Linked DNA regions of Limibacter armeniacum. Each later gene encodes a partner of the first gene's protein in a complex. Links are inferred from orthologs where the notes say so. Each region holds a gene or a part of one and is shown in the gene's direction. Other genes may lie near its edges. The genes, in order: accD, accB and V6R21_RS20560.

Region 1 (3,030 bases):
ACGTCTGTATTGTCAACACCATCTTCTTCACCACCTGTGATACCCAATTCGATCTCAAGTGTGATTCCGATTTTTGACATTCTTTCGAAGTACTTCTTAGAGATCTCGATGTTCTCTTCCAATGACTCTTCTGACAAGTCAATCATGTGAGAAGAGTAAAGCGGCTTACCATGCTGCTTGTAGAATTCCTCATTGGCGTCCATCAGACCGTCAATCCAAGGAAGAAGTTTTTTAGCACAGTGGTCAGTGTTCAGGATTACATGCACGCCGTAAGCTTCCGCTACTTCATGTACGTATTTAGCACCTGCAACACCACCAAGGATTGCAGCCTTCTCACCTTCGTTGCTCAGGTTACCTGCAAAGAACTTTGCACCACCATTTGAAAACTGAATGATGATTGGGGCTTTCATATCTCTTGCAGCTTCCAATACTGCATTCACAGAGTTAGTACCTACACAGTTTACTGCAGGTAAAGCAAAGCCTTTTTCCTTTGCATACTGATAGATTTTCTCTACGTCGTCACCAGTAACTACACCTGGTTTGATGTTGCTGATATCTGTGGACATTGTTAATGTGGTTTAAAGTGAATATTGTTCGGCAAAGATAGCAAACTGCTTTATGTTTTAATATATAAAACCGGCATCAATTAGATGATTTTTACCATGAAAAGCGAATGAGAATCGTTAGCAGGAATAAAAACAATTCCGATTCAGCATTAGTTTTCCTAAAGTTAAAAGGCTTAGGGTGAAATTTATTTTATCCAATAATTTATTAGAAAATTATTAAAAGCATCTTTTTTGCTTGCGGATTAAAAAAGAGTACCTTCACTTATCTATGGCTAAATGAGCAAGCCTGTTTCAAAAGGGTTCCTCTTTTGGTTTATTTATCAAATTATTAGATATCTTTACGCTCTATTTCGGGATATAGCTTTGAGATACAACTAAGCATAAATATATTTTAATCGTATCATAAACTGTGTAACAGTCTTTTTTGCTTATGAGTTGGTTTAAAAGAAAGGAACAAGGGATTACCACCCCAACAAGCGAAAAAAAGGATTCGCCGGATGGCCTTTGGTATAAAACACCAAGTGGCAAGATCATCCATATGAAAGAACTGAAGGAAAATGCCTTCGTTTGCCCTGATGATGAATATCACGTCAGAATTGGCTCAAAAGAATACTTTGAGATCCTGTTTGACGACAACAAATACAAAGAACTTGATGAAAACCTGACTGCTGGCGACCCGCTTTCGTTTCAGGACAGCAAGCCTTACCCTGAAAGAATCAAAGCTTCTCAACGCAAAACTGGTTTGAAAGATGCTGCCAGAACTGCTGTTGGTAAAATGAATGGAGTTGATTTGGTCGTATGCTGTATGGACTTCAGTTTCATTGGCGGCTCAATGGGTTCAGTAGTTGGTGAAAAAATTGCGAGAGGGATCGATTACTCACTGAAGCATAAGATTCCTTTTATGATGATCTCCAAATCAGGTGGTGCACGTATGATGGAAGCTGGCTTTTCTCTTATGCAAATGGCAAAAACTTCTGCCAAACTTGCATTATTATCTGAAGCAGGCATTCCTTATATCTCACTATTGACAGATCCTACTACTGGTGGTGTTTCAGCATCATTTGCTATGCTAGGTGATTTCAATATTGCAGAGCCTGGAGCATTGATTGGTTTTGCAGGGCCACGTGTCATTAGAGAGACAATTGGCAAAGACCTTCCTAAAGGTTTCCAAAGTGCTGAGTTCTTATTGGAGCATGGATTCTTGGATTTCATCGTCAACAGACGTGAACTGAAATCAAAGCTTACTTCTCTATTGAAAATGCTTCAATAACTGTAAGGTGATCATATCTCGAACTTAAGCAAAACAGCTGCATTTCTTTTATAAGGAAATGCAGCTGTTTTTTTTATTTATAAACACTTGAAGCCAAACAACTTCTATTATTTCTTTTTACATTTGCGATTGTGCCATAACAGTAACACGCCTTATAACCGGACTTCGATAGGACATTCCTACACAACGCTTTGGCACACTATCTGAACTAAACTAACCTAAAGAAACAAACTGCCGACAAAAGAAACATGAGAACAAGGAACAGCAGTATTCTCAAAAATGTAGACTGGACATTGATCTTCGTTTACTTTACCATCGTCATTCTAGGCTGGCTTAATATTTATGCAGCCGTTTACCAGCCTGATGCCCCAACCAGTATCTTCTCTCTGGACCTGAACTCAGGTAAACAGCTTTTATGGATTGCAGGAGCTACATTATTGATCATCTCCATTATGGTGATCGACTATAAGTTTTTTGACACCTTCGCTTATATCATATTCGGAGCCGTCATTGTCTCCTTGATAGGAGTCCTACTTATTGGTCACTCAGCTGGTGGTAATACCTCCTGGTTTAAATTAGGCTTTATCCGGATTCAACCTTCAGAGTTTGCTAAGTTTGCGGTATCGTTGGCTATTGCCAAGTACTTGAGTGATTCAAGCTTAAAAGTTGAAAGACCTAATGTTTACCTTAGTGTATTAGGCATCATTGCCATCCCAGCCGTCTTGGTATTGGCACAAAAGGATACAGGATCTGCTATGGTCTTTGCTGCATTTGTATTCCCACTTTATAGAGAGGGATTCCCTGCCATTTATATGGTTATTGGTTTGACAGCAGTTATCCTATTTATTTTGGCATTGATTTTCCCATGGGCACAGCTTGCCATAGGCATTTCAGCACTTTCTGTAATAGTAGCCATACGGTTCCGTAAGAATATCAGAAGTGTTATCCTAGTTTTGTTGATCGGTCTTACAGGTATCGGCTTTACCAAAAGTATTGATGTCATTCTGAATGACGTGATGCGCCCTCACCAACGTAAACGTATTGAAGTATTGATTAATCCTGATGCTGACCCACTCGGTGTAGGCTATCAGGTAACGCAATCAAAAATTGCCATTGGCTCAGGTGGTTTTGCAGGAAAAGGGTTCCTAGAAGGTACTCAAACCAAGTTCAACTTTGTACCTGAGCAAAGTACTG
Region 2 (2,937 bases), on another replicon or contig:
ATGGCTGATGTTGCTGCCGAAATCATGGAGAAAAACAACCTGACAGGTGATGATGTTTCATGGTTGGTGCCACATCAGGCTAACAAGCGTATCATCGATGCTACAGCCAACCGCATGAATGTTGGTTCGGACAAAGTAATGCTGAACATCGACAGATACGGTAACACAACAGCAGCAACGATTCCACTTTGCCTGTGGGATTATGAGAAACAACTCAAAAAAGGGGACAACTTAGTCCTAGCTGCATTCGGTGGCGGATTCACATGGGGTTCAGTTTATGTGAAGTGGTCATACGAAGGGAATAAATAATTTGGATAGAAAGGGAAAATAAAACTGACTGAAACTCTGACTCAAAGAAGTACTGTTACTTAAATGGGTAGTACTTTATGCCAACAGATTTTCACCTTTTTGTTTTCTTTTTCTAAATTAGCCACTTCTTTTGCGGACATGTAATAGTAAATGCAAAAGATATAGCATAAATCAATTAAGCATTTTTATGGCTAGTACATCAGATTTTAGAAATGGCCTTTGTATAGAATTCAACCACGATATTTATCAGATTGTTGAATTCCAACACGTAAAACCAGGCAAAGGCGCAGCTTTTGTAAGAACAAAGCTGAAAAGTATCAGAACTGGTAAAGTTATTGATAATACGTTCAACTCAGGTGTGAAAGTGACTACCTGTAGAATTGAGAAAAGAAATTATCAATTCCTGTTCAAGGATGACTTCGGTTTCAACTTGATGGACAATGAAACCTTTGAACAGATTGCAGTACCTGAAGAGCAAGTTGAGAATCCAGACTTGATTAAGGACGGTCAGGAAGTATTTCTTAAGTACTATGTTGAGAAAGATCAGATCCTAGGTGTTGAGCTACCTCAATTCGTTCAGCTGGAAGTAACATACTCTGAACCAGGTTTGAAAGGTGATACAGCAACCAACGCGACGAAACCTGCAACACTGGAAACAGGGGCTGAGATTCAAGTGCCACTGTTTGTTAATGAGGGGGATGTACTCAAAATTGACACAACCACTCGATCATACGTTGAAAGAGTGAAGAAATAATCACTTATAAAGGCCGGAAAATCAGGATTTTCCGGCTTTTTAACTGAATGGTAATTTTTAACTGAACAGACTCCTAATCTGTATAGACTAAATAAGCATAACATCACAATTACTAATATGAAAGCACCAGAAATCAAAGACTTAATTAACTTTATTGCTAATTCAGGTTTACAAGAAGTTAACGTTGAAACAGCAGAAATTAAACTTCACATTAAAAGAAATGTAGATTCAGCAGTATCTGCAAGCCCTTTCAGAACTGAGGCTCCAGCTGCTCCTTTGGCTCCTGCCGCTCCAGTAGCAGCAATGCCGTCTACACCTGTTGAAGCTCCAGCTGCACCTGCGGCACCTGCAGAAGCTCCGGCTGCTGCACCAGCACAAGACGAAAGTAAATTCGTTACTATCAAATCACCAATGATTGGTACATTCTACCTTACTCCTAACCCAGATGCAGAAGCATTTGTGTCAGTTGGTGATCAAGTATCGAAAGGTCAAGTTGTTTGTATCGTTGAGGCAATGAAACTTTTCAACGAAATTGAGTCTGAAGTATCAGGTAAAATCGTGAAAGTATTGATCGACAATGCTTCACCTGTAGAGTACGATCAGCCACTATTCTTGGTAGATCCATCTTAAGACAAAATTTAGGTTCAGTAGCATTTTTGCTGCTGTTTTGAAAACAAAATTCAAGGTTCCACACTTATTTTGTATTTCAGATACATCTTTTTATCTGGAACCCGTTTTTTGAAATCAACTAAACGATACAAGCTGTGTTTAATAAGATACTAATTGCCAACAGAGGTGAGATTGCTTTGAGAGTAATCAGAACCTGTGCTGAGATGGGGATCAAAACTGTAGCTGTTTACTCAACAGCAGATAGAGACAGTCTCCACGTGAAGTTTGCTGATGAGGCTGTGTGCATCGGTCCCTCAAACAGTGCTGCTTCATACCTGAATATACCAAACATTATTGCTGCAGCAGAGATTACAAATGCTGATGCAATTCACCCTGGTTACGGTTTCCTTTCAGAGAATGCAGAGTTTTCTGCGATCTGTGCCGAAAACAACATCAAGTTTATCGGTGCTGATGCTGATATGATCAACAAAATGGGAGACAAGGCTACTGCTAAAGCAACGATGCAAGCAGCAGGTGTTCCTTTGATTCCAGGCTCTGATGGCCTACTTGCCTCAGTGGAAGAAGGCTTAAAGATTGCTGAAGAAATTGGTTACCCAGTGATCTTGAAAGCGACTGCCGGTGGTGGTGGTCGTGGTATGCGTATCGTAAACGAGCCAAGCGAATTTGAAAAAGCTTGGAACAGTGCTCGTCAGGAAGCTGGCGCTGCATTCGGTAACGATGGTATGTACCTAGAGAAATTTGTGGTAAACCCTCGCCACGTTGAGATCCAGATTGTAGGAGATCAGTATGGCAACGTAAGCCACTTGTCTGAAAGAGATTGCTCTATTCAGAGAAGACACCAGAAGCTAGTGGAAGAAACTCCTTCACCAGCTATTACTCCTGAAATCCGTGAAGCAATGGGTGAGGCTGCTGTAAGAGGTGCCAAAGCCATCAAATACGAAGGAGCTGGTACTGTTGAATTCCTGTTGGATGTAGAAGGCAACTTCTACTTTATGGAAATGAACACCCGTATTCAGGTAGAGCACCCAGTTACTGAGCAAGTAACAGGATTTGACCTGATCAGAGAGCAGATCAAAGTAGCTGCAGGAGAGCCAATCTCAGGTAAGCACTATGAGCCTAAAGCTTTCTCTATGGAGTGTCGTATCAATGCTGAGGATCCAGAAAAAGATTTCCGTCCTTCACCAGGTACGATCACTACACTTCACCTACCAGGTGGACCAGGTGTAAGAGTAGATACGCACGTA
Region 3 (3,116 bases), 2.5 Mb from region 1 along the record:
AACGGTTTTGCTTACCAGAAACCAAACAACGATGGCAACAATAAATGCGACACCATAACCCATTAAACTTTTGGTGACAACACTTCCAATTGCTTTGCTACTGGATGTAAAAGAGTTGAGGATTAGAAAAGTTGTAGAAACGGGCATCTTCATCCTTGTAAGGATTAGCAGAATCAAAGGAGCTGCCAACTGAAGGAATGAAAAAGAAGTAGGAGCATTTTCAAAGCCTTTTGAAGCCAATCTGCCGGAACTGACATCCCCATTGTTGATCAGCCAGCTTTGCAATACGGCAGCTAAAAAGATGCCACCGATATAAAGCCATAAAACCCACCATTTGCGTGTAGCATTGGAAGCGATAAATGTCCCAATCGTTTGAATGCTGTCATTGGCAATAGCCGAATAGCCTGCCAGTCCGAAACCTACCCACATTGCCACCTCTGGATATGGAGTCACTAACGCACAAATCAGCGAAAGTGTGAAAATCAGGACGATAAAAAGTCCATCTCCTCTTGTAAGTTCAAAGATGGAATAGGTTGCTCTCTCGAGTTTCGCTGTTGTTACCTTCTGTTCCAATTTTTTTCTGGCCATGTGATTTGTCCAAGATATATTTTTGCACTATCAAGGTCACAGAAGTATTCGCTCTTGTATTCTTAAATTTGTCTAAAAAATTACCTGTGACCCTAACAATTGTGCAATTAAAGTATTTTCCTATAAGCGAATGTGAATGTAATATTAAATCCTTAACTGAAAGAAAAGGAGGTTGTTTTTGTTCGAAAAAGCAATATGTTCACTTTTTACTATTATCTTTTTAAAAAAGAAGTGTTCATTCACTTTTAGGGAAACTTAGAATAATAAAAATTGAGTCGGCAAAAATCACATTATTGTAGTTTTTTTGACCGATTTATTAGTATGTTTGTCGGGTGAATCAAGCTAACAGGCTCGATTTTGGTTGTCTGTAAGCGCGTGCTTGTATGACAATTTTTTATTTAAAATCATAAAGTCTGAATCTGACAAGGCTGATAGCAAACAGGAACTGAATATATATGGATACACTGTTAGATTTCGAAAAACCAATCGCAGAACTTGAAAACAAGTTAGCGGACATGAAACAATTGGCAACCGACAACCACGTAGATGTCGAAGAGGCCATTGTTGAGTTGGAGAAGAAGATTAAACACCTTAAAGAGAATACTTTTAAGAACCTGACCAGATGGCAAAGGGTACAACTTTCTCGCCACCCGGACAGACCATATACACTGGATTATATCTATGCCATCACCGATGATTTTATTGAGATTCACGGTGACCGTGCTTATGCAGATGACAAAGCTATGGTTGGTGGTTTCGGTACAATTGGTGATGAAACATTTATGATCATCGGTCAGCAGAAAGGACGTAATACCAAGCAGCGTCAGGAGCGTAACTTTGGTATGGCGAACCCTGAGGGTTACCGTAAAGCACTTCGCTTGATGAAAATGGCGGAGAAGTTTGGTAAACCAATTGTTACCTTGATTGATACTCCAGGTGCATTCCCAGGTCTTGAGGCTGAAGAAAGGGGACAGGCAGAGGCAATTGCCCGCAACCTGAAGGAAATGTTTATGTTGAAAGTGCCAGTTATCTGTATCGTGATTGGTGAAGGTGCATCAGGTGGTGCATTGGGTATCGCAATTGGTGATACAGTAATGATGCTGGAAAACACTTGGTATTCTGTGATTTCTCCTGAATCATGTTCTTCAATTCTTTGGAGAAGCTGGGAATACAAGGAGCAGGCAGCAGAAGCACTGAGACTTACAGCTACAGATATGAAAGGCTTCGGTCTGGTAGACCGTATCATTGAAGAGCCACTGGGTGGTGCACACACTGACCCTGTTACCATTTCCAATACGCTGAAAGCAGTAATTCTGGAAGAAACCAAGAAATTGCAAGAGCTCTCAAATGAAGAGCGTATCAGCAAAAGAATTGACAAATACGGATCAATGGGCGTTGTAAACGGCTAATAATCCATTGAGTTATAAAGAAAAACCTCCATATGCATGCATATGGAGGTTTTTCTGTTTTCAGGCTAAAGTGTAAAAGATATCTTTTTCAAAATCATGAAGCCTGATAATGCCTTCTTTTGTCAGGTCAATCAGGTTGCGTTTTGCCCTTCTTTCTGAAACGTTTACAAGGCGGGCATAGCCTTTTGAGGTGATTTTTTCGTATTTGTGCAGGTAATCAAGCAGCGATTCCTCATGGTTGGTGAGCCTTCTTCTCTCTTGTTCATCCTGCTGTTCTGCCAATTGGATGGTCATCCTGCTGGCAAGTACACTCATATCATTCATTCTAGAATAAGCATTCCATTCTTCTTTTTGACTTAATGAGAAATGCGGTTTTTGAGTGCTGTTGGGTACATGGGCAGCGAGCACAGTCTTGCCCTCTTCAGTTTCTACTTTTTCATAAGTTAGTTCAATTGGAGGATCACAGTAAAAAGTCGAAGCCTCGTTTAACAAATAAATTTCCTCTTCCGGATCCACACCTGTAATGTACTTGTCATCCTGAACGCCAATCAAAAGTATTCCGCCATCAGTATTGGCAAATGAGACGATAGTCTTGGCGATCTTGTACACGTTGGAAACGGTCTTTTTGAAGTCAAGCGTTTGCGACTCTCCTTCGGCAATCAGTTTTTTCAGATCTGAGAGTTCCACTGCTGTAAGCCCAAAGGGTATTTCGTGAAAAGATCAGTTGCTTAGCCGGCTGCAATGTGACTATGTAAAGAACTGGCAGCCCTATGTCTAGCATAATCTGACTATTCATTTTGAAATAAACAAGTCATCGTAGATGGCTAATGCATTATTTTAATAACTATCGTAAGGGCATTTGAGTTGGGAGCAAATATGAAATAATCGTTAAAAAGATCTTGACTGGAATTCGGTTTTAATATGAAAAGGGACAAATGAAGGGTGTTGTAGGTTGGTTAGGGAGAATTGTTTTTAATAATGTAAGGATTTGTAAATCAGTAGTTAATTCTAGCCTTTGACGATTGGTGAGTAGAATGCATTCTTAACAATCCAATTTTTCTTAATTTGGGCTTCAAAATAAGTAGATGGGCAGTCGCAATAGCCCTGATTTTTCCCTAA

What was found.
Region 2: the proteins of accD (region 1) and accB are in contact, whole or in part, in a solved structure (PDB 8UXZ), measured with the Escherichia coli proteins. The link is inferred for Limibacter armeniacum from one-to-one orthologs.
Region 3: the proteins of accD (region 1) and V6R21_RS20560 are in contact, whole or in part, in a solved structure (PDB 8UXZ), measured with the Escherichia coli proteins. The link is inferred for Limibacter armeniacum from one-to-one orthologs.

The regions. Positions count from the first base shown.
Region 1 is NZ_JBAJNO010000009.1:3,189,600-3,192,629, reverse strand. Bases 49-2,916 are described here. They hold accD (acetyl-CoA carboxylase, carboxyltransferase subunit beta), read left to right. Parts: upstream 49-996; coding sequence 997-1,836; downstream 1,837-2,916. Other genes in these bases: rodA (rod shape-determining protein RodA), read left to right, coding at 2,085-2,916; fbaA (class II fructose-bisphosphate aldolase), read right to left, coding at 49-566. In the rest of the region: more of fbaA, read right to left, coding at 1-48; more of rodA, read left to right, coding at 2,917-3,030.
Region 2 is NZ_JBAJNO010000008.1:2,401,686-2,404,622, forward strand. What follows is about bases 162-2,936. They hold accB (acetyl-CoA carboxylase biotin carboxyl carrier protein), read left to right. Parts: upstream 162-1,180; coding sequence 1,181-1,693; downstream 1,694-2,936. Other genes in these bases: V6R21_RS15790 (beta-ketoacyl-ACP synthase III), read left to right, coding at 162-309; efp (elongation factor P), read left to right, coding at 497-1,063; accC (acetyl-CoA carboxylase biotin carboxylase subunit), read left to right, coding at 1,828-2,936. Outside these bases: more of V6R21_RS15790, read left to right, coding at 1-161; more of accC, read left to right, coding at 2,937-2,937. UniProt on the Escherichia coli protein: This protein is a component of the acetyl coenzyme A carboxylase complex; first, biotin carboxylase catalyzes the carboxylation of the carrier protein and then the transcarboxylase transfers the carboxyl group to form malonyl-CoA.
Region 3 is NZ_JBAJNO010000009.1:681,161-684,276, reverse strand. Bases 67-3,020 are described here. They hold V6R21_RS20560 (acetyl-CoA carboxylase carboxyltransferase subunit alpha), read left to right. Parts: upstream 67-1,043; coding sequence 1,044-1,997; downstream 1,998-3,020. Other genes in these bases: V6R21_RS20555 (AlbA family DNA-binding domain-containing protein), read right to left, coding at 2,058-2,684; V6R21_RS20565 (hypothetical protein), read right to left, coding at 67-588. In the rest of the region: more of V6R21_RS20565, read right to left, coding at 1-66. UniProt on the Escherichia coli protein: Component of the acetyl coenzyme A carboxylase (ACC) complex. First, biotin carboxylase catalyzes the carboxylation of biotin on its carrier protein (BCCP) and then the CO(2) group is transferred by the carboxyltransferase to acetyl-CoA to form malonyl-CoA.